3 regions of the Sphingorhabdus sp. genome follow, and region 3 is predicted to be linked to each of the others. Evidence: predicted binding sites of a transcription regulator. Region 3 holds the regulator's gene; each other region holds the start of a gene.
What was found. The regulator LexA, encoded in region 3, represses DNA repair genes until DNA is damaged. The targets are predictions, from matches to a motif close to GTTCCNCNCTTGTTCT.
Positions count from the first base shown of each region.

Region 1: a site for LexA is predicted at 3,786-3,801, ahead of radA (DNA repair protein RadA). Genes of this name have one in related genera too.
Region 2: a site for LexA is predicted at 4,487-4,502, ahead of recA (recombinase RecA). Genes of this name have one in related genera too.

Region 1 is NZ_CP050888.1:78,707-86,688, reverse strand. Features, by position in the region: gene HEQ18_RS00440 (monovalent cation:proton antiporter-2 (CPA2) family protein) at 1-1,360, opposite strand, end outside; gene HEQ18_RS00435 (iron-sulfur cluster assembly scaffold protein) at 1,360-1,791, opposite strand; gene HEQ18_RS00430 (CvpA family protein) at 1,791-2,315, opposite strand; gene radA (DNA repair protein RadA) at 2,407-3,771, opposite strand; gene HEQ18_RS00420 (patatin-like protein) at 4,044-6,392, shown strand; gene dnaJ (molecular chaperone DnaJ) at 6,382-7,512, opposite strand; gene dnaK (molecular chaperone DnaK) at 7,581-7,982, opposite strand, start outside.
Region 2 is NZ_CP050888.1:396,650-404,631, forward strand. Features, by position in the region: gene dapA (4-hydroxy-tetrahydrodipicolinate synthase) at 1-861, shown strand, start outside; gene smpB (SsrA-binding protein SmpB) at 861-1,343, shown strand; gene HEQ18_RS01920 (DUF2062 domain-containing protein) at 1,340-1,906, shown strand; gene HEQ18_RS01925 (hybrid sensor histidine kinase/response regulator) at 2,044-4,452, shown strand; gene recA (recombinase RecA) at 4,579-5,658, shown strand; gene HEQ18_RS01935 (arginase family protein) at 5,840-6,403, shown strand; gene HEQ18_RS01940 (glutathione S-transferase family protein) at 6,414-7,040, shown strand; gene alaS (alanine--tRNA ligase) at 7,105-7,982, shown strand, end outside.
Region 3 is NZ_CP050888.1:797,579-805,560, forward strand. Features, by position in the region: gene trpE (anthranilate synthase component I) at 1-810, shown strand, start outside; gene HEQ18_RS03850 (anthranilate synthase component II) at 852-1,436, shown strand; gene trpD (anthranilate phosphoribosyltransferase) at 1,433-2,428, shown strand; gene trpC (indole-3-glycerol phosphate synthase TrpC) at 2,431-3,210, shown strand; gene moaC (cyclic pyranopterin monophosphate synthase MoaC) at 3,203-3,670, shown strand; gene HEQ18_RS03870 (molybdopterin molybdotransferase MoeA) at 3,667-4,848, shown strand; gene HEQ18_RS03875 (PH domain-containing protein) at 4,983-5,396, shown strand; gene lexA (transcriptional repressor LexA) at 5,467-6,150, shown strand; gene HEQ18_RS03885 (ComEC/Rec2 family competence protein) at 6,144-7,982, opposite strand, start outside.

The DNA.
Region 1 (7,982 bases), 720 kb from region 3:
TGAAGCCAAAGTCCTCGCTGAGGTCGATGGTCTGCGGGTTGATGTCAATCAACGTGACTGAGCGCCCTGCGGCCTGCATGATCTGCGATACCTGTTGCCCGAAACGTCCATGCCCTACGATAATGACATTGGCTTGCGACGCGAGTTCCGGATCATCAAGCTGCACATCGCCACTGACCTTTCGTGCTGCAAGCTTGCCCGCAAAGATCATCAGGAACGGCGTCGTCGCCATGGATAAGGTGACGACCGCGCCAAACAAGCTTGCGGCCTCCGGTTCAATCAACAGCGCCTGCTGCGCCGCGGCAAACAACACGAACGCAAACTCGCCACCTTGGCTCAAAAGCATCGCCATAATGATCGACGGTCTGTCTTGGAGGCCAAAGCACCGACCAAGCGCATATATGACGGCGATCTTGACCGTGATCAGCGCCAGCGCCAGACCCGCAACGAACACGGGCTGCGAAAGGATGACATCGACATCAAGCAACATGCCGACAGCCAGGAAAAACAGGCCGAGTAAAATTGATCGGAACGGATCAATGTCGGCCTCCAACTCATGCCGGTAAGGGGATTCCGCCAACATGACGCCAGCGAGAAATGCGCCCAAGGCTGGTGAAACACCGATCGCTTGCATTACCGCGGCGCTGACGCAGACGGTGAATAGGCCCGTGACGATAAACAATTCGCGCTCTGAAATCTTGCCGACCAAGCGCAAGAGCGGCGACAGCAGATAGCGTCCGGCCAACACCAGTCCCGCAATCGCCAGCACCGCGTATAACACCAACGACCACCCCTCAATCGCGCCCTCCTCCGCCGGTGCGCGCGACAAGGCAGCAACGATCGTCAACAAGGGAACAATGGAAATGTCCTGAAATAACAATATGGAGAAGCTTTTCTCTCCATAATCGGTCTTCATCCGACCGCGCGATTGCAGCAACGGCAACACCTGGGCGGTGGAGGATAAAGCCAGCGGAAGCCCAAGCACTAAGGCGGCTTGCCAGCTAAAGCTGGGCATTGCGAAATGAATGACGGCAAACATGCCAAGCCCGCACAAGATGACCTGTAACGGCCCGAAAAGCAGGATATCCCGCCGCAACAGCCAAAGCCTGCTGGGTGATAACTCGAGCCCGACGAGGAACAGCAGCAAGATGATGCCGATTTCGGAATAGGCTAATATCGTCTCTGGCGCGTCAATCAACGCAAGGCCGTCAGGCCCAATGGCAATACCCGCGACCAGATAGCCAAGCACCGCACCAAGGCCGAGACGCCTGAAAATCAGCACCGCCAACAACGCCGCGCCGAGCAGGACCACCCCGCCTATCATGACATCCGCGACGAGGTGGTGTGATGTTTCTTCCATCAGGCTTTCTCTTTGGCCTGCGCGGCAGCAGCAAGGATTGCGTCATAAGGCAATAATATTGCGGCGTGACGCGAAGGATAATCAGTTGCCGCTGCCAACAATGCCAATTCCGGCCAGCAGCTTGGCATATCGCCCTCCCGCTGTAACGCCTGCGCCATGCCATCGCGCAATTTGGCAACTTCGGTCATAGCTGTTCCAACAGCGTTATGCATCAAAATCGCAGCGGAAGCCTGTCCAAGCGCGCAGGCATTGGCGCGTAATGCAAGTCCCTGCAATTTTCCGTCGGCGTCGGTCACAATATCCGCCTGAATACGGCTGCCGCATAAGGGCGAACGCACTTCGGCGCTGCCATCCGGCGCTGCGAGGCGATGGTCAGCGACCAAAGACGTCGCCAACCGCAAAATATCCCGATTGTAGAGCGCGGAGTCCATCAATTTGCTGTTTCTGCGGCACGATCGGCAGCGAGGCGTTGTTCGCGGACAAATTCGGACATGGCGTCGCCGCTGGCATTGAGCAAAGGATATGTGCGCGAACGAGCCATCCATTCGGGCCGCCCCTCATCCGCGCCATACACCAAATCATATCCCATCACGAACAGCAGGAAAACGAGGGTCGCAATAATCAGGCCCTTGAGCATACCGAAGCCAAAGCCAAGGACGCGGTCAATTGGACCGAGTACGGACTTGCGCGATTTAGCGCCAATCGATTTCGCAATCCATTTACCCACGGCAAAGATCACGATGAAAAGGGCTAAAAAGGCAAGCACGGCAGCGCCGGAGTCAGAACCCACAGCCTCTGCCAAAGCCGCCGTCGCAGGCGCGTGGAACATACGAACAGCCAAGATGATCAGCACCCATGCGATCATCGACAGAGCCTCTTGCAAAAAGCCGCGTAAGAAGCCGAATGCGGCCCCGCTACCCAGCAAGAACAGGACCATGATATCAAGTGCTGTCATCTGATCCTGTTGCCCTTATTACCCAAATGCGTCGCGATTAAACTGCGGCGCCCATCTTAAGATGACGCCCTTATAACCGTTCAAAAAGGATTTAGGGACGTCCCAGCATATGGTCAACGAGATTGGCAAGCGTGCGGAACTCTTGCGTTGAAATGCCGGCCTGACCTTTCACAGACGGCGGTACCAATGCGCGGCTGAACCCGAGCTTCGCTGATTCCTTCAGTCGCAACGCACCATGTGCGACGGGACGGATTTCACCAGACAAAGCCACTTCACCAAAGAGCACAGCATCGGACGGCAGTGGCCGTTCCGCCAAAGCCGAAACCAATGCCGCTGCAACCGCAAGATCGGCGGCTGGGTCGGAAATGCGATAGCCACCCGCAATGTTGAGATAGACCTCAGCGGTTGAAAAACTCAGGCCGCATCGCGCCTCCAACACCGCCAATATCATCGCGAGCCGACCGCTGTCCCAGCCCACAACGGCGCGGCGCGGTGTTGCGCCACTCGATAGCCGCACGGTAAGGGCCTGAATTTCCACAAGCACTGGACGCGTTCCTTCCAGCGCCGGAAATACCGTTGCCCCCGTAACCTGTTCGGCCCGGTCGGTTAGGAATAATGCGCTTGGGTTGCCGACCTCCGTCAAGCCTTCTTCAACCATCGCAAAAACACCGATTTCGTCGGTCCCGCCAAACCGGTTCTTGGACGCGCGCAAAATGCGATATTGATGGCTGCGTTCGCCTTCGAACGACAATACGGTGTCGACCATATGTTCCAGCACGCGGGGTCCGGCAATCGTTCCGTCCTTCGTAACATGACCAACGAGCATCAACGCTGTGCCGCGTTCCTTGGCAAAGCGGATAAGCTCTTGCGCCGACGCGCGAACTTGGCTGACGGTGCCCGGCGCGCCTTCGATGAGGTCGCTATGCATGGTCTGAATCGAATCGATGACCAATAAAGCGGGCGGCGCACCTTGTGCCATCGTCGTCAGGATATCGCGCACAGAGGTTGCGGCGGCAAGCTGCACCGGCGCATCACCAAGGCCAAGCCGACGCGCCCGCAAGCGCACTTGGTCCACAGCCTCTTCACCCGAAATATAGGCAACGGATAGGCCGCGCCGTGCGAGGTTCGCGGCAGCTTGTAACAGTAACGTCGACTTACCAATGCCTGGATCACCACCGAGCAAGGTCGCTGAACCCGGCACAAGGCCGCCACCCAAGGCGCGATCAAATTCGGATATACCGGTCGAGGCACGTTCGGGCAGTTTAATGTCGGAGTTCAATCCGGACAATTCGACCGCACGGCCGCCCGAATGCAGGTGATGCTTCAGCTCAAAAACAGTTGCTTTGGCCTCTTCCGCCAAGGTGTTCCATTCGCCGCAATCATCGCACTGCCCCTGCCAGCGGTTGGATTCGGACCCGCATGCCTGACACACATATTTGCGCTTTGCTTTTGCCATAGCTGGTGATTAACAGAACAAATCAAGAACTCAAGACATAAGTGCTTAGGGTCAGGACCACTTAAATCCACCTTCGCGGTTTGAGGCCATACTGTTCAGTGCCATGCGGCAACCGCAGGGCTTAGTGGTTCTAAGTCCAAGCTTGCCAACGTGGCAATGGACAATATGGGTCAAATCCGAAGGACGTCTTGACGCCGCGATGGTGGATTTAAGTGGTCCTGACCCCAGTATCAGCGCTTGCGTGAAACGCAGCGTAATGCCACATATTTGATATGCGCGAAAAAGAACTCAGGCTGGCGCTCATTTGTTATGGCGGGGTTAGCCTTGCCATTTACATGCATGGCGTCACACGCGAGATTTGGCACATGGTCCGCGCGAGCCGCGCGTTTCATGACGGTGCGCCGCCCGCCCGCCGCAGCGAGATTGTCTATCATGATTTGCTTGCAGAGTTGTCACGCGTCAGTGGCGTAAAACTGCGCGTTTTGACGGACATCATTGCGGGGTCAAGCGCGGGCGGTATCAACGGCATTTTCCTGTCGCAGGCTATTGTCACGGGCCAATCGCTTGAACCGTTGACCGATATGTGGCTTGAAATGGCGGACGTCGACGTGCTGCTTGATCCGGACGCCCGCCCGCTGTCGCGCTTCACCAAATTTTGGGCGACGCCCATTGCGTGGATGATCTTGCGCCGACGCGGCGGGGCGGTCGAAAGAACGGTCGCAAAAGAGGCGCAGGAGGAAGTCGCGGCCAAGCTGTCACGCTTTGTCCGCGCACGCTGGTTTGCGCCGCCCTTTGGCGGGAATGTGTTTTCGAAACTGTTGCTCGACGCGCTGAACGCAATGGCGGCGAGCGCAGCGGAACCGCCACTTTTACCAGCAAGTCAGCCGCTGGATTTGTTTGTCACCGTAACGGACTATTACGGGCATGACCGGATGCTGCGTCTTAACAGTCCTGAAGAAGTCACAGAGTCCGAACATCGGATCACTGTCGATTTTTCAACGCGCGGGCGAACGGGGCTTGCCGACATTGCCGAGTTGGTTTTTGCGGCGCGCGCCACGGCAAGTTTCCCCGGCGCTTTCCCGCCATTTTCGGTGCGTGAACTTGACCGGTTGCTGGCGCGGGAAAATGTCCCATGGCTTGGCCGCAATATGTTTTTGAAGCGCATATTGCCGCAGCAATTTGCCGCCAATGCCGCCGAAGATACGATGTTAATCGACGGATCGGTCTTGGCCAATGCGCCGTTTAACCAAGCGATCTCTGCCTTGCGCAACCGCCCAGCGCGCCGCGAAGTGGACCGGCGTTTTGTCTATATCGACCCAAAGCCGGGCCGCCCCAGTTTCCGATTTGGCAAACGCAATACGGACGGCACCGCCGATATGCCGCGCAAGCCACCGGGGTTTTTCTCGACGATATTGGGGGCGACGTCCAATATTCCGCGCGAACAGCCTATTCGTGACAGTCTGGAAAAAATCATGGGCCGTTCGGAAGGTATTGAACGGATGCAACGTGTCATCGACAGCTTGCGGAGCGAAGTTGAAAATACGGTAGAGACGCTATTGGGCAAGACATGGTTCCTAACCCAGCCAACCGCAAGCCGTATGCAAAAATGGCGGCAGTCGGCGCAGGAAAAGGCGATTGTTGCCGCCGGGTTCGGTTATCGCGCCTATAACCACCTCAAAATCGCTGGCGTCGTTGACGATGTTATCGCCACCGCGCGCCGCAGCTTGCCCGATGCATCAGCCACGCTTTTCCGTGACTTGCGTGCCGCGCTTTGGACCGAAATCGGGGACCGGAATCTCGACCTTATGCCGCCGCATAAGGGCAAAGCCACCGCACGCCAAATTGCCTTTTTCCGCGCGCATGACCTGCGCTTCCGCATCCGTCGCCTGCGCTTTCTTGCCCGGCACCTGACCGAAGAGGTCGAAAATGTTATCAATGTACCGGACGATGACATCGCCAAAATGCGCGACGCCATTTACAATTGCCTCGCTTTGTTTCTTGATCTGGAAACGGCGGAATTTTTAGGGCTGGATTTTGCGATGGCCGCCAAATCTGGCATCGACGATCCCGCAGGCTTGATGGACCATCTTGCGGCACAGCGCGATCTGGTGCGGACCGACGGCAAAGTCGACAAAATATTATGCGACGCCATGCTGATACTGCCCGTTGAGGCACGCCGGATCATACTGCTCGGCTATTTGGGCTATGCACTTTATGACATCGCCACGCTGCCTTTGTTGCAGGATGAAGGCTTTGACGAATTCGACCCGGTCAAAGTGGACCGCATATCGCCCGACGACTGCGCCTCCATCCGCAAGGGCGGCACGGCGGCGACGTTAAAGGGCATAGAGTTCAATAATTTTGGTGCGTTTTTCAGCCGCACCTATCGTGAAAACGACTATCTATGGGGCCGTTTGCATGGCGCGGAACGGATGATTGATATTCTGATATCGTCACTGCCGCCAAGCCATGAATTTTCGCCGGCCCGCGCGCAAAGTTACAAAAAACAGGCGTTCCACGCGATATTGGATGAGGAGCAGGAGCGGCTGACGCATATCCGGCCCCTGATAAATTCCTTACGGACCGAGGTGGATTTAAGTGGTCCTGACCCTAATCGGTGATGTCGTCCCAAATGCCTTTAAGCTTGTCAAAAAAGCCGGTTGATTGCGGACATTCTTCGCCGGTTTCGGTTTCGCGGAACTCCCGCAATATCTCCTTCTGCCGCGCAGACAGCTTCGACGGCGTTTCCACGTCGATTTGGATGACCATGTCGCCGCGACCTCGCCCTTGCAGCACGGGCATACCTGCCCCGCGCTGGCGAAGCTGTTTGCCCGACTGTATGCCCTCTGGAACAATGATAATATGTTCGGCACTGTCGAGGCCCGGAATGCGGATTTGGCCACCCAGCGCCGCTGTGGTGAAGCTTACGGGCACACGGCAGAACAATGTCGTGCCGTCGCGTTCGAACACCTTGTGACGCGAGAGATGGATGAAGATGTAAAGATCACCCGCCGCTGCGCCATTTGGCCCGGCCTCGCCCCGACCTGCGACCCGAATGCGCGTGCCTTCGTCGACGCCGGGCGGAATATTGACGGCGATGGTCTTGCGTTCATCCACCCGGCCTTCGCCGCCGCAGGCCCGGCATGGGGACTCAATCACTTCGCCGCGACCATGGCAGGTCGGGCATGTCCGTTCGACCACAAAGAAGCCTTGCTGCGCACGCACCTTGCCATGGCCTGCGCACAGGTTGCAGCGACGCTTGCCTGACCCCGGCGTCGCGCCACTGCCACTGCACGTGCCGCATGCGGTGGCGACGTCGATGGTAATCTCGGCATCCTTGCCGTGAAAGGCCTCATCGAGCGAGATTTCGAGATCATAGCGTAAATCTGCACCACGCGCAGGGCCTCGCTGGCGGCCACCAAAAGCGTCGCCAAAAAAGCTTTCGAAGATATCGGAGAAGTCGCCAAAACCGGCGCCGCCTTGGCCACCACCGCCGCCACCCATGCCGCCATTTTCAAACGCTTCCTTGCCAAACCGGTCATAGGCGGCGCGCTTTTGCGGGTCTTTCAGGACGTCATAGGCCTGGCTAATCGCCTTAAACTTGGCCTCTGATTTGTCGCAGCCGGGATTGCGGTCGGGATGGCATTCCATCGCAATCCGACGATACGCGGTTTTCAGCGTCTTTTCATCCGCAGTCCGCTCGACTTCCAACAATTCGTAATAATCAATGTCGAGATTCATGACTGACTACCCCCCGGTCTTCCCGACCGTCGCTGCGTTTCGACAGCGACGGTTAGAAATATTCAACATCAGTCTTTCTTGTCGTCTTCGACTTCGGAGAATTCGGCATCGACAACATTATCGTCTGCTGGCGCCTCTTCCGATGCGGCACCTGCCGATGCGCCGGCAGCTTGCTCTTCCTTGTAGATCGCTTCGCCAAGCTTCATCGCGATTTGGGCCAAGGCGGTTGCCTTTTCCTTCATGGCTTCTGCATCGCCGCCTTCGATGGCGGTTTTGGTTTCCGCCACCGCCGCTTCGATTTCGGCCTTCAACGCGGAGTCAATCTTGTCGCCATGCTCTTCCAACTGCTTCTCGGTGGAGTGGACAAGGCTTTCTGCATTGTTCTTGGCTTCTGCCGATTCACGACGCTTCTTGTCTTCTTCGGCAAAGGCTTCGGCATCGCGGACCATCTGTTCAATATCCGCATCAGA
Region 2 (7,982 bases), 400 kb from region 3:
ATACCGGCTCTAGTGACTCCTTTTTGCGACGGAGCGTTTAGCGAAAAGCATTTTCGTGCGTTAATCGATTGGCAAATCGAGCAAGGGTCAAGCGCGCTTGTGCCCGCAGGAACCACTGGAGAGGCATCGACACTGTCTAACGCGGAGCATCACCGTGTCATTGAGATATGCATCGAGCAAGCCGCCGGGCGCGTGCCTGTCATCGCGGGTTGCGGTTCAAACGACACAAACAATGCTGTCCTGCACCTCAACTTTTCTAAGAAAAGCGGAGCTGCCGCTGGGCTTGTGGTAGCGCCTTATTACAACCGGCCAAATCAAGAGGGCATTTACGCGCATTTCGAACATATGACGAAAAAGAACGATCTGTCGATATTGCTCTACAATGTGCCGGCGCGCACGGTGACGGATATCAAGCCGGAAACCGTCGCCCGTCTGGCAAAGTTGCCAACCATAATCGGCATTAAGGATGCCAGTGGCGACATGCCGCGTGTCACCGACCACCGTTTGGCCTGTGGGCCGGACTTCTGTTTGTTGTCAGGTGTCGATGAACAGTCGCTCGCGTTCAACGCGGCGGGCGGCAAAGGCTGTATTTCGGTGACGGCGAATGTCGCGCCGAAGCTATGCGCAGAGTTTCAGGCGGCTTGTGCATCGGGTGACTATGATTTGGCGCGCAAGCTGAATGACAAGCTCTATCCCCTCCATTTGGCATTATTTTCTGATGCGTCGCCCGGTCCAATCAAATATGCTTTGTCTCAGGTAATCGAAGGCTTCCCGACGGAGTTGCGTTTGCCAATGACACCGCCGAGTGAGGCGAGCCGCCGTCAGGTTGATGCCGCTTTGGAGAATGCAGGTCTCATCTAATGACTCGTCCAAAGCCGGAAGCATTTAACAAGGTCAAAACGGTCGCTGAAAACCGGCGGGCGCGCTATGATTTTCATATTGATGACAAATATGAAGCTGGCATTGTCCTGACTGGTACGGAGGTAAAGTCCTTACGCTTTGGCGAGGGGTCAATTGCCGAGAGTTACGCCGAAGTTCGTGATGATCAAATTTGGCTGATTAATGCCAATATTCCTGAATTCAGTCATGGCAACCGCTTCAATCACGAACCGAAGCGCCCGCGCAAGTTGCTACTTAATGAACGTGAAATAAATAAGCTGCATGGAGCGGTTATGCGTCAAGGTATGACGCTCGTGCCGCTGTCGATTTACTTCAATGGCCGGGGCCGGGCGAAAGTGGAACTGGCTTTGGCAAAGGGCAAAAAGGCCCCAGACAAGCGTGCGACGGAAAAAGAGCGTGACTGGAAGCGCGAACAAGGACGAATTATGCGGGATCGCGGATGAGCAAATTCAACGCCTGGTTACATAAGCAAGCGCCGACTCGCGACAGTTTTGAACGCAGCCGTTTTCTGCGTCCTTTTGCGCAACGCGTTTTCCACCCGGCATTGTGGCGATTTACGCGCCGTTCGGTGCCGCGCGGCGTCGCGCTTGGCCTGCTCGTCGGCATTTTCCTGCTGATACCCGGTGTCCAAATTGCTGGCGTAGCATTATTGGCGCTGCCGTTCCGTGCCAATATTCCAATCGGCGCGGCGATGACTTTTCTCAGTATGCCAGCGACCACGCCGTTTATCCTCTTCGGGTCGATCTATGTCGGTGAATCTGTTTTGCGGTTAAACAATGGGTCCGGGCGATTTTATGAACTCATTGAAACGGCTGCGCCCTTATCTGCCTGGGGCGACTATGTCTGGAATGAAGCGCCGCTTGCACTTGTTCAGGGGATAGCTGGGCTGGCAATTATTTCGATTGTGATGGCCGCCATTGGCTATTTCATCTCCGCTTGGTTTTGGCGTTGGCGCGTAAGTGCCAAATGGCGTCGTCGGTCGAAGTCACTTCTGTCGGGCAGATGAAGTTTCGGCAAGTTCGAGGCAGAACCTGCATAGCGATCACGAAATCTTGACAAACGGTGCGATGCGTTCCAGCCCATGGTCATGGTAAACTGTGCCTTAAATCTGATCCTTGCGATTTTATCGGGTAAGGGGCCGTTTTGAACAAGATACCGTCGCCGACTGATTTTCAGATGCTTGGCGGGGATGTCGATGCCTATCCGCGGCTGGATTTTCAAAAGCTCGGGGTCGTGGTGCTGGCAACCATATTGTCGCTCACAATTATGTGGTTTTCGACGGAAAATATCATCCTGTTGGGATCATGCGCTGGAACGATAATCGCCGCGGTCGGCGTCATTCATTTTTTCCGCAGCGGACCTTCTGTCGACAGCGCGTCTGAATTGTCGGTGCCTGACTGGTCGATAACCCATGCAGCGACTCAGATGAGCAATGCTGCCATCGCGATCAGCGACCGGGCAGGCCGTTTGGTCTGCGCCAATGACCATTACACAATAGCCTTTCCGGGATTGAAAGCGCCACCAGACCTTGGCGGCGATGACGCCAATCGTGCATTGCTTGTTGCCGCAGGTCGTGCCGCATGGCGCGACGGAAGCACGGATATCGCAACGATCGTTCAAGATGGCAGAACCTTCCGCGTAAAGGTTGCTCGAGCAGGCATGGCCGATGAATATCTGTTGTGGCATTTGGCGGCGGTAGAGGAGATCGCCATTGAGCACCGCGCGATTGAGGTGATTACGGGGCGCATTGGCCGGGCGATGTCCAGCAGCGGCGTGATGGCGGTCGCCGTGAGCGCGGATGGCGCAGTGCGTGCGGCCAATGCCGCCTTTGCATTGCGCGCGACGGGCAAGGATATGGAGCCTATTCTTGGTCAGCTCTTTGCCGATTTTGTTCGAATGGATGAAAAAGGTAGCGTATACTTTGAACGCGAGGGGCGCCGGGGTTTGCCGATCCGGTTGCTGCACGTGCCTTTGAACGAAGAAAATGCCGAAAGCGCAGCGCTTTTGCTCGCGGTCGATGAAGAAGGCGTGAAAGTTGATCGCGGTTTGGCGCTGGCGCATGTGGAACAATTGCTGTCGACGCTTCCACTTGGGCTTGCGCTGGTTGATCGCGACGGACGGTTCCTGTTTGCCAATGACGCCTTCGCGCGCGTGCTTGATGTGCAGGCAGATAAATTGCCGCCTTATCCGGGCGATCTTGTCATCAACGAGGACAAAGGCGCGGTCCTTGATAGCATTCGGCGATACGGCAGCGGCGCAGTAGCTTCAGGCGATATCGCCATTCGGCTGAAGGAGCGACCCGAAGAGGTGATCGCTTTGTCGATCGCTGGCGTGCGCGGACTAGGTGAGGCTGCGGTGCTGCTCGGGCTGAAGGATAATAGCGAAGAAATTACACTGAAACGCCAAGTCGCGCAGCAGACCAAGATGGAATCCATTGGCCAGCTTGCAGGTGGAGTCGCGCATGACTTTAACAATATCCTGACTGCGATCATTGGCTATTGCGACCTGATGCTGTTGCGACATCAGCCGGGCGACAGCGATTATGACGATATCCAGCAGATTAAGAATAACTCCAACCGCGCGGCCAGCCTGACGCGCCAGTTACTGGCCTTTTCGCGTCAGCAGACCCTGCGTCCGCAAATCCTGCAACTCGCCAATGTGGTTGCCGATGTCTCCAGCCTGTTGAAGCGACTTTTGGGCGAAACCGTGCGGCTTGAGGTGCATCATGGGCGCGGCGTTGGCGCAGTGCGGGCTGACCCGGGGCAGCTTGAACAAGTTATCATCAACCTGGGTGTGAATGCGCGTGACGCTATGCCCAAGGGTGGCGTCGTTCACATCAGCACCGTCGCTGTTAGCCAAAGCGAAGTTGCCGCAATGGGTAGAGAGTTTTTGCCAATAGGTGATTATGTCCAACTGTCTGTCGAAGACAGCGGCGTTGGTATCCCGAAAGAAAATCTGTCGAAGATATTCGAACCGTTTTTCACGACCAAGGAAATGGGCAAAGGCACAGGGCTTGGCCTTTCAACGGTATACGGCATCGTCAAACAATCTGGCGGGTTTATTTTTGCAGACTCCCAACTGCAAAATGGAACGCGGTTTGACATCTTCCTGCCGGTCCACCGGGGCGAAATTCCGACGCCTGAAGTCACGAGGCGCGAATTGTCCAAGCCAAAGGACCTTTGGGGCAGTGGCCGGATCTTAATCGTTGAGGATGAGGACATGGTGCGCGCCGTGGCCGAACGGGCGCTGGTCCGGCAAGGCTATGTGGTGGAAACCGCGAACGATGGCGAACAAGCGCTTGAACTCTTCGCCGACGGGAAGCGTTACGACTTGGTCGTATCCGATGTCGTGATGCCCAATTTGGATGGGCCATCCATGGCACGGCGATTGCGCGAAAGCTATGGCGATATCCGGTTGCTGTTCATATCTGGCTATGCCGAGGAGCAATTGCGCGAAACGATCAGCCTCGACAATGTCGCTTTCTTGGCTAAGCCGTTTTCCGTCCAGCAAATTGCCGAAGCGGTTCACGACGCGCTTGCGAAGGACGATTAGATTAGATATTGAAATACAAGATGTAAATTTTTTTGTTCCACTCTTGTTCTTTTGGAACAGAAGGCGTACATAGGTGATGTTCCGACGAAGTCTTTCGGAATAGGCATGACGCTAAGGAGTGGAAAAATGGCAGCTAGTCTCAAGATAATTGATGGGAATCAGGCAAACGGTATGAAAAATTCGGAACGTGAAAAGGCTCTAGAAGCAGCCCTGGCGCAGATTGATCGCGCATTCGGCAAGGGTTCGGCGATGAAGCTTGGTAGTCGTGAAGCGATCAGCATCGATGCGGTGTCGACGGGTTCGCTTGGGTTGGACATCGCGCTTGGCATTGGTGGATTGCCCAAGGGACGCGTGATTGAAATTTATGGCCCTGAAAGTTCGGGTAAGACGACATTGACCCTGCACGTGATTGCAGAGGCGCAAAAGGCAGGCGGCACGGCGGCATTTATCGACGCAGAGCATGCGCTTGATCCCGGCTATGCGAAGAAGCTTGGCGTCGACGTGGACAATTTGATCGTGTCGCAGCCAGATACGGGTGAACAAGCGCTTGAGATTGCCGACACTTTGGTGCGTTCAAACGCCGTGGACATCATCGTCATCGACTCGGTCGCGGCACTTGTCCCGCGCGCGGAAATCGAAGGCGAAATGGGCGACAGCCATGTGGGTTTGCAAGCGCGGTTGATGAGCCAAGCGCTGCGCAAGATTACAGGTTCGATCAGCCGGTCAAACTGCATGGTCATTTTCATCAACCAGATTCGTATGAAGATCGGGGTGATGTATGGTTCGCCAGAAACCACCACGGGCGGCAATGCGTTGAAATTCTACGCATCGGTGCGCTTGGACATTCGCCGCACAGGCCAGATTAAGGCAGGCGAAGACATTGTAGGCAACACGACCCGCGTGAAGGTTGTGAAGAACAAGGTCGCGCCGCCATTCAAACAGGTCGAATTTGACATCATGTATGGCGAAGGCATTTCCAAAACGGGTGAGCTGCTCGATTTGGGTGTGAAGGCGGGATTGGTAGAAAAATCGGGTAGTTGGTTTAGCTATGATTCGATCCGTATTGGCCAAGGCCGTGAGAATTCAAAAAGCTATCTGACCGAAAATCCGGAGGTTGCGGCCCGGTTGGAAGCCGCCATTCGCGGCAAGACAGAAGAAGTCGCTGAGGTCCTGATGACCGGGCCAGACGCAGACGACGACGTTTAAGAATTGACGAACAAGCGCGGCCTTGCCTGAGGCTGCTGCTTTCGGCCCGCCCTGGTCCACCCCGGGGCGGGTCATTTGTGTGAAGGTCGGTAGATGCTACCCCTTGCCGCCTTTACGGCATCGGCGGACGCACGGGCGCTAAGTTCTTGACAGGCACAATGGCTGGGGCACAACGGTCGGCATGGGGCCAGTCATTCATCTTATCGGCTTGCTGACTGATCAGAACAGCTCATTCGCGCGCGGTGCAGCATTGGCACCACCGGCCATCCGCGCGGCATTGTGGAGCGACCGGGGCAATCTATCCGCGCAATCCGGCCTTGAAATTGGCACGGACGTCATGCTCAAGGACCTCGGCGATTTGCCCTTATCGGACGATGACTGCGCTGCCGATGACGCATTAATTCTGCGGGCGGTGACCGAAAGCATGGAGGCAGATGCTATCCCCCTACTGCTTGGCGGTGACCATGCGGTGACGCACCCCATTCTTGACGGCCCATTATATATCAGCGTTGACCTTCACGGCATCGACCCGTCCGAAGCGCCCGGCGTGGCACATCCAGAGCCTGGCGGCTTAACGGTCCGCGAAGTCCTGTCCATTATCGCTAAACAACGCGCGCGGATCGTGGGCGCGGACATCGTCGAACTTAACCCCGCGCGCGACGTGAACGACATTACCGCCATAGTCGCCGCCAAACTGGTGCGCGAAATCGCCGCGCAAATGCATCAAAATTACGACCATATATAAGGAAGCAGCTATGACCATCATCGTACACCATCTCAACAATTCGCGTTCGCAACGTATCTTGTGGTTGCTCGAAGAACTGAACCTTCCTTATGAAATCCGCCATCATGCCCGTGATGCTGTGACCAATCTTGCGCCCGAAGCGCTTTTGAACGTCCATCCTTTGGGAAAATCGCCCTTGATTGAAGATGACGGCAATGTGATTTTCGAATCCGGTGCAATCGTCGAATATCTGTGTGAACGGCATAATGGTGCGCATCTTGTGCCGGCACGCGGATCTGACGCGCATGTCCGCTATCTGGAATTCATGCATTTTGCCGAAGGCTCGGCGATGACGCCGATCTTGCTGAACCTGTATACTGCGCGGTTGGGCGATGCTGCTGCACCCTTGCATTCGCGCATTAGTCAGCAGCTTGAAAGCCATTTTGCGTTCATGGACGACAATTTGAAAGCGACGGGCTGGTTTGTTGGCGATACGCTCACGGGCGCTGACATTATGATGAGTTTTCCGGCCGAAGCAGCGGTTAAAATGGGCCGGGCTGCAAACCTGCCAAACCTCTCTGCTTTCGTCGAAAAAATCCACGCTCGTCCAGCGTATCAGACCGCCCTGCAAAAGGGCGGACCTTATGCCTATGCGTGATGGCGGCCGCAAACTGCATATCCGGCTTGCAGCGCGGCGAGTCGTTCCCTAAGTCGCAGTCATTATGACATCGACCAATGACATTCGCCGCGGCTTCCTCGATTATTTCGGTGATGCCAATCATGACATAGTGCAGTCTGCACCGCTTGTTCCCTATAATGACCCGACATTGATGTTCGTCAATGCCGGAATGGTGCCGTTCAAGAACGTGTTCACGGGCCTTGAAAGTCGCGAAACGCCGCGTGCAGCATCAAGCCAGAAATGCGTGCGGGCAGGGGGCAAGCATAACGACCTCGATAATGTGGGCTATACTGCGCGGCATCACACGTTTTTTGAAATGCTCGGCAATTTTTCGTTCGGCGATTATTTCAAAGAGCAGGCGATTACCCATGCATGGACATTGTTGACCAAGGAATGGGGGCTTGACCCAGCACGGTTGACGACCACCGTTTATCACACCGATGATGAGGCGTTCGACCTGTGGCGCAAGATTGCCGGCCTGCCTGAAGAACGGATAATCCGTATCGCCACGACGGACAATTTTTGGTCCATGGGCGACACTGGACCCTGCGGACCATGCAGCGAGATATTCTACGACCATGGCGACCATATCTTTGGTGGCCCTCCCGGAAGCCCCGACGAAGATGGTGACCGTTTTGTCGAAATCTGGAACCTCGTGTTCATGCAGTTTGAACGGCAGGACGACGGCACCGACGTGCCATTGCCCAAGCCGTCTATTGATACGGGCATGGGCCTTGAGCGGATTGCGGCGGTCATGCAGGGCGTGCCGGACAATTACGACACCGATACGTTCAGGGCATTGATCAACGCGTCTGAGGAGCTCACGGGCACAAAGGCGGTTGGCGATCAAAAGGCCAGCCATCGCGCCATCGCGGACCATTTGCGCTCGACCAGCTTCCTGCTGGCCGATGGCGTCATGCC
Region 3 (7,982 bases):
GTGACTTCCGCCAAGGATTACATAAAGGCAGGCGACATTTTTCAGGTCGTATTGGCGCAGCGTTTCACCGCGCCCTTTGGTCTGCCGCCTGTCCACCTCTATCGCGCATTGCGGCGCATAAACCCCTCCCCGTTTCTGTATTTTATCGACCTTCCGGGTTTTGCGCTTATCGGGTCAAGCCCCGAAATCTTGGTGCGTGCGCGTGGCGGGGAAGTGACGATCCGTCCCATAGCGGGAACACGGCCGCGCGGTAAAAGCAGCCTTGAAGACGCGGAAAACAAGGCGTCCTTGCTGGCCGACCCCAAGGAGCGCGCAGAGCATCTCATGCTGCTCGACCTGGGGCGCAACGATGTTGGCCGCGTGACCAAAAGCGGAAGCGTGACCGTTACCGACAGCTACATGGTCGAATTTTACAGCCATGTGATGCATATCGTGTCGAACGTGGTAGGCGAGCTTGCCGATGATAAGGATGCGATTGATGCGTTGTTCGCTGGCTTTCCGGCAGGCACGGTGTCCGGCGCGCCCAAGGTCCGGGCATGCGAAATCATTGCCGAGCTGGAGCCTGAAACCCGTGGCGCTTATGCGGGCGGAGTTGGCTATTTCTCGCCCAATGGCGACATGGATAGCTGTATCGTCTTGCGCACTGCGGTGGTAAAAGACGGCATCATGCATGTGCAGGCTGGCGCTGGCATCGTTGCCGACAGCAACCCCGAATATGAACAACGTGAATGTGAGGCAAAGGCTGGCGCGCTCATCGCCGCTGCGCGAGAGGCCATTCGCGTGGCGGGTGACGCGAAATTTGGGCAATAGTGCCTCTTCCACCCAGGCGGCAAAGCCGCTAGGGACGCCGCATGATCTTAGTCATCGACAATTATGACAGCTTTACTTGGAACCTTGTCCATTATCTGATGGAGCTTGGGGCGCAGGTCGACGTTGTCCGCAATGACGACATTTCGGCGGGTCAGGCATTGTCATCGGGTGCGCAGGCGTTCCTGATTTCCCCAGGTCCGAAAACGCCCAATGAAGCAGGCGTGAGCCTTGATCTTGTGACCGCTTGTGCAGACGCAGGCAAGCCACTGCTTGGCGTGTGCCTTGGCCACCAGACGATTGGGCAGCATTTTGGCGGAACCGTTGCGCGCGGTGGGTTAATGCATGGCAAAACCTCCCCTGTTACCCATGACAATAGCGGCTTGTTCGCAGGATTGCCTTCCCCGTTTCAGGCGACGCGTTATCATTCGTTGATTGTCGAAAATGTCCCCTCAAGCTTAGTTGTAAACGCAACAAGCGATGACGGCCATATCATGGGTTTTCGTCACGCGACGCTGCCCATTCACGGCGTGCAGTTTCATCCCGAAAGCATCGCGACGGAGCATGGCCACGCAATGTTGGCCAATTTCATGCGTATTGCGGGAATGACGCCAAAGGAACGCGCATGAACCCCTTCGGTCCCCTGCCCGACCCGCAGCATCTGTTCGACCATGACGAGGCGGCGCAGGCCTTTGCCGACATATTGGATGCCCGCGTATCAGAGGACGAGATTGAAGCCTTTTTGATTGCGCTAACCGCGCGCGGAGAGACGATGGTGGAAATCGCGGCTGCCGCCCAAGCGATGCGCGACCGCCTGATCCCCATAGACGCGCCAGACGGAGCGATAGACGTCTGTGGCACGGGTGGTGATGGGCACCATACGCTGAATGTCTCCACCGCCGTATCTTTGGTCGTTGCCGCCTGTGACGTGCCAGTCGCCAAGCATGGCAACCGTGCAGCATCGTCCAAGGCAGGTGCAGCAGACACTCTGGAGGCGCTTGGCCTCAACATGGAACGTGCAGGACAGAATGCGGAGGCGACGCTGAAAGACCTGGGCATCTGTTTTCTGTTCGCCGCCAACCACCATCCCGCGATGAAGCGTATTCAACCGATCCGCCAACGCATTGGCCAACGCACGATCTTCAACCTGATGGGACCATTGGCGAACCCAGCGCGCGTCAAGCGGCAGCTTATCGGCATCGCGAGGCCAGCCTATGTGCCGGTCTATGCCGAGGCGCTGCATCATTTGGGCACCGAACATTCGCGGATTATTTCAGGCGACGAAGGCTTGGATGAATTGAGCCTTGCCGGCGGCAATGAGGTCGCTGTGGTTGACGCCGAAGGTATCCGTTACCAACGCACCAAAGCGGCTGACGCTGGCCTACCGGTGCATCCGGTCGAGGCGATCCGTGGCGGTAATGCGGCGCATAATGCGCTGGCATTGCGCAAACTGCTGCAGGGCGAACATGGCGCCTATCGCGACGCCGTTTTGTTCAACGCGGCGGCAGCTTTGCTGGTCGCTGGCGTCGTCGAAAATATGTCAGAGGGCGCGGAAGAAGCAGCAGAGGCCATTGATAAGGGCCTTGCCAATGCGTTGCTGAATTGTTGGGTGGCATATTGACGGTGGACAAGCTTGCAGAAATTTGCGCGACCAAGCGCGTCGAAGTGGCGGAACGCAAGCTTCAGGGCTTGAGCCATTGGGAGACGCCGTCGGCCCCGCGCGGGTTTGAAGCGGCGTTGCGGGCCAAAAGCCAGACCGGAATCGCACTGATCGCGGAAATCAAAAAAGCCAGCCCATCCAAAGGCCTGATCCGCGCGGATTTCAATCCGGCAGCCCATGCCCGCGCCTATCAGGCGGGCGGCGCGGCGTGCCTGTCCGTGTTGACCGATGCGCCTTATTTTCAGGGGCATGAGGATTATCTGATTGCGGCGCGCGCGACGTGTGACCTGCCTGTCATCCGCAAGGATTTCATGGTCGACCCGTGGCAATGCGCCGAGGCGCGCGCGATGGGGAGCGATGCGATTTTGATCATCGTGGCGGCGTTGGATGATGTCGTGATGACAGAAATTGAGGCCGCCGCGCGGCAGGAAAATCTGGACGTGCTAGTGGAGGTGCATGACGAGGCCGAACTGCAACGTGCGCTCAAACATCTGAAATCCAAGCTGATCGGCGTGAACAACCGCAATTTGAAAACCTTCGAGGTCGATCTTGCCACGACGGAGCGTCTGGCGAAATTGGTGCCGGATGATGTATTGCTCGTCTGCGAAAGCGGTATTTCGACGCATGCCGATTGCCTGCGCATGGCGAAAGCCGGTGTTAACACATTCCTTGTCGGGGAAAGCTTGATGCGGCAGGACGATATTCAGGCCGCAACGCAAAGGCTTTTGACGGGTCATGGCTGATCTTACGCATTTGAACGCCGATGGCGGCGCACACATGGTCGATGTGTCGGCCAAGGCGGACAATGTGCGTGAGGCCGTGGCCGAGGGCCGGATATCCATGTCCACCGAAGCACTTGCGGCGATACGCGCTGGCAATATGAAAAAAGGCGATGTGTTGGGCACGGCGCGCATCGCTGGCATACTGGCGGCGAAGAAGACCAGCGACCTCATTCCTTTGTGTCACCCTTTGATGTTGTCCAAAATCAGCGTTGAATTTGAATATGAGGCCGCCGCCATTCGTGTCGAAGCGCGGGTGCGGTTAAACGGCCCGACGGGCGTGGAGATGGAGGCCTTGACCGCGGTCAGCGTCAGTTTGTTGACCCTTTATGACATGGCCAAGGCGCTCGACAAATCAATGATCATTTCGGACGTGCGCTTATTATCCAAAACAGGCGGCAAATCGGGCGACTATCGCGCATGATTTCGGTGGACGAAGCGCAAGCCAGATTGCTGGCGCTGGCCTCTCCTTTGCCCCCTGTTGAACGAGAGCTTATGCAGGCCGTGCGGCATTATGTGCATGCGCCGCTGATGGCGATGCGCACGCAACCTGCGGCGGACCTGTCGGCGATGGATGGCTATGCTATCGCCGTACAAGACTTTCCCGGCCCATGGCGCGTGATCGGCGAAAGCGCGGCGGGGCACCCTTTTGCAGGCGACCTGCAACGTGGCGAGGCTGTCCGCATTTTTACCGGCGCTTATGTGCCCGAAAACGCCGATAGCGTCCTGATTCAAGAAAATGCCGTGCGCGATGGCGATAGTTTGCGCACGACCGTTGATCGCGTGCCTTTGCCCGGGGCCAATATCCGCCGCCTTGGGGCCGATTTTCGCGCTGGTGACGTGGTGCTACCAAAGGGCACATATTTGGACGCAGGGGCAATATCCGTGGCGACGATGGCGGGGCATGGCAGGCTCATTGTGGGCGGCGTCCCGCGCATTGCGATTGCCGCCACGGGCGACGAATTGGTTCCCGCCGGGTCCGCCGCTGGCCCAGCGCAAATCCCGTGCTCCAACAGCCCAATGTTGCAAGCCATGCTCGATGGCCTTCCCTGTAATGTGTTTGACGCAGGGATATTGCGCGACGATTTGACGGCGCTTGAGACCGGCCTTTCGGCGCTGTCCAAACAAGTGGATATCATTGTCACCACTGGCGGCGCGTCGGTCGGCGACCATGATCTGGTGCAAAGCGCATTGTTGAATATCGGCGCGCAGATGGATTTCTGGAAAGTCGCGATGCGTCCGGGAAAACCGCTTATGGCTGGCAAAGTTGGCAACGCGGTCGTGCTCGGCTTACCCGGCAATCCGTCCTCTGCCTTCGTCACCGCATTTCTGTTCCTCTTGCCGCTTATCCGGCACATGGCGGGGTGCACTACGCCCCTGCCCGCTTTGTTTGAGGCGGCGACCGCGACCGACTTGCCAGCGGGCGGAGACCGCGCCGAGTATTTGCGCGCAACGGTCGAAGGCGGGGATATCACCCCGTTCATATCGCAGGATAGCGGGTTGGTTTCGCCGCTATCTCAAAGCAACGCGCTTATTATCCGCGATGTAAATTCACCTGCCACGCCCATTGGTGCGGTTGTTCAATATCATCGGTTGTTCTGACCACGACGCGCTTACAGTGCACAAATGTTCTTCAGGCTTGCTTAGTCTGCATACGTGTGCAAGTTTCAAGTTCACAAAAATTGACAAAGTATCATGAATTTGAGTACACACGAAATTTCGGAGGGGAATGCTTTATGGGAAGCTTTGTTGAAACCACGCTCGCACCGGGCGAGACTGTTAAGTATCAGGCTCGTGTAAGTGTGTGGTCTCTATGGTTTCTGATTTTATTAGGCGTTGCTACAATGTGGTTTGTGGTCGGATTTGTTTTTTTCCTGATAGCTTTTCTGAGATGGTGGAGCACTGAACTGGCGATCACAGACAAGAAAGTTGTCGCTAAATATGGCCTGATTAGCCGCCAAACCGTTGAAATACTCTTGCCCCGTGTTGAGAGCATTCAAGTCCAGCAAGGATTTATAGGCAGAATTTGCAACTTTGGGACCTTGGTAATGTCGGGCACGGGAACGGCACAAGCGCCCATTGTAGGCATTAGCAATCCGCTGATGTTCCGGCGAGTTCTCCTAAGCGTTCAAGAGGAATTTAAAAGCTAGGATGTTCTTGACATAACCGCTTTTGTTCTCTAATCGTTCCATTCATGTTCAACAGGATGGGACCCTGAATATGCTCACGGCAAAACAGCACGAACTGCTTATATTCATTAACCAACGATTGGATGAAAGTGGCATTTCCCCTTCGTTTGAGGAAATGAAAGAGGCGCTTGATCTGAAGAGTAAATCCGGGGTGCACCGTTTGATTGGTGCATTGGAAGAACGCGGCTTTATTCGGCGACTCGCCAACCGTGCGCGCGCGCTTGAAGTTATGAAAATGCCCGAAGGCGGGAATATGGGCGGTAACAATGTGGCCCGCTTTGCGCCTGTGAAGGAAAGCAAACCGCAAATTCAGATTCCTGTTGCCGCCAATGATGTCATGGAAATTCCCTTCCACGGCAAGATCGCCGCCGGTGTGCCGATTGAGGCACTGGAAGGCCAGAATTCATTATCGGTGCCGATGGCATTATTGGGTGCAGGTGAGCATTATGCGCTTGAGGTATCCGGCGACTCGATGATTGAGGCGGGGATATTGGATGGCGATTATGCCCTGATCCGTAAGGCAAACACGGCGCGCGATGGCGAAATTGTGGTGGCGTTGGTGCGCGGCGAGGAAGCGACATTGAAATATCTGCGCCGTGAAGGTCAGCAAATCCGCCTTGACCCCGCCAATGGCAGTTATGAGCCGCAATATTATGCGCCGCATGAGGTTGAGGTTCAGGGTAAGCTGGCCGGACTGTTGCGCCGATATCATTGATGGGATGCGTTCGCCGCGCGCGCGGCATGAGCGGCCTTCACCCAAGGCATATGGCGGTTGCTTTCGTTGGCCGTGACCACGCGTTGTGCATCCAGATAAAAGGCCAGACCGCCGCTTTGTTCAAGCAATCGGCGGTCCGCCTTTATCCATTTGGGGCGGCATGACTGGGGCAACCATCGGTCGCTGACGACAATGTCGACGCGTTTGCACGCTGCGGCCATTTCCATGGACGCAATGGGGGTGCGTGTTCTGGTTGCCAACAATGTCCATGATCGCTCTGCACCCGTCACGGTCATCACGCAATTGTCCAACGTGCATCGGACGCCGGGCCAATCCTCAATCGGCGTAGCTTTTGCAAAGCTTCCGGCTTTTTCAAAAATCATCCCGCGCACAAAATCACCCGCCCTTCCGCGCAGTAACGCGACCTCTCCGTCTGCACTGACCAAGGCCAGATGCTTGCCATCACCCGTCACCAGAATATCGGGGCGTGGTGCCGTCACCATTGCGATGATGCCGATCGCGCAAAGCGGAACGCCGCAATAGCGGACATTTGTGGTCAGCAAGCCAAATATCAACGCGCCAACAACGAAAGCAGCAAAGGCCCATATCGGCATCGCAGGCATCATCGTGACCGCGCCGGGCAGGCCACTGACGGAATGCGCCAGCGCCAAAATCGCGGCTATGCCCTGCCCTGCCAGCCACCAAAATGGCTGCCCCAAGCCAATCACGTCAAAAACCAGCGCCAATGCCTCCAACGGCATGATGATGAACGTCGTCATCGGGATGGCCACCACATTGGCCAAGGCACCGTAAAGCCCTGCCTTGTGAAAATGAAACAGGGCGATGGGGGTAAGGACAAGTTCAATGGCGACGCCGGTCAGGATGAGCGATCCGACCGCCCGCGCCGCCTTTCGCGCCAGGCTTTCGTCGCGCCGTTCGGTCAGCCGCCTTATGAACGGCAGATCATGCATGACAACAATGGTCGCAACGGCCGCAAAGCTGAGTTGAAAACTCGGACCCGCCATTGCCTCGGGCCAGAATATCAACACTATTAACGCACCAAAGGCCACCAACCGCAGCGTGAGCGCATCGCGCCCCAACGCCAGCGCAATCAAGATGAGGATCGCAGCGATGCACGATCGGACCGTTGGCACTTCGGCCCCCGTTAACAACGTATAGGCCAGCGCAGCTAAAGCTGCCGTTGCTGCGGCAATGACGGGTATGGGAACCCGCAATGCAAGCCATGACGACAAAGACAAAAGGCGGCTGACCGCGATGAAAACGAACCCGACCACCGCCGTCACATGCAGCCCGCTGATGGATAGAAGATGCGCCAAACCACTGTCCCGCATGGCTTGTGCATCGGCCTCGCTGATATGCCCCTGATCGCCGGTGACCAATGCTGCGCCTATTGCACCGCTTCCGGGGGGCATGGATGCCAGTATATGCTCTGTTAGCGCCGTACGCTGCATCGCGAACCATGCCCCGCTGTCTGCTTTCTGAAAAAGCCGGACATCGCCCAAAGCCGTTCCGGTCGCGCCAATCTGTTGAAACCATGCGCGCCGGGCAAAGTCATATCCGCCGGGCAAAGTTGGCCCTGCCGGAGGCAGCAAGCGTGCGCGCAGGCGAATGATCGCGCCGGGCTGAAAATCGTCTTTATATTGTTCCGGTGACAGGTTCACACGCACAAAAGGCGGCAAGTCCGGGCTATCGCCCGTGGCGAGCCGCAGCCGGTAAACATTGCGCGCGGAGATATTTTCAACCGCTTCAACCCGCCCATAAAACTCCCCAGTCCATATTTTTCCTAAAACTGGCTGGGCAACCGTCGTTGA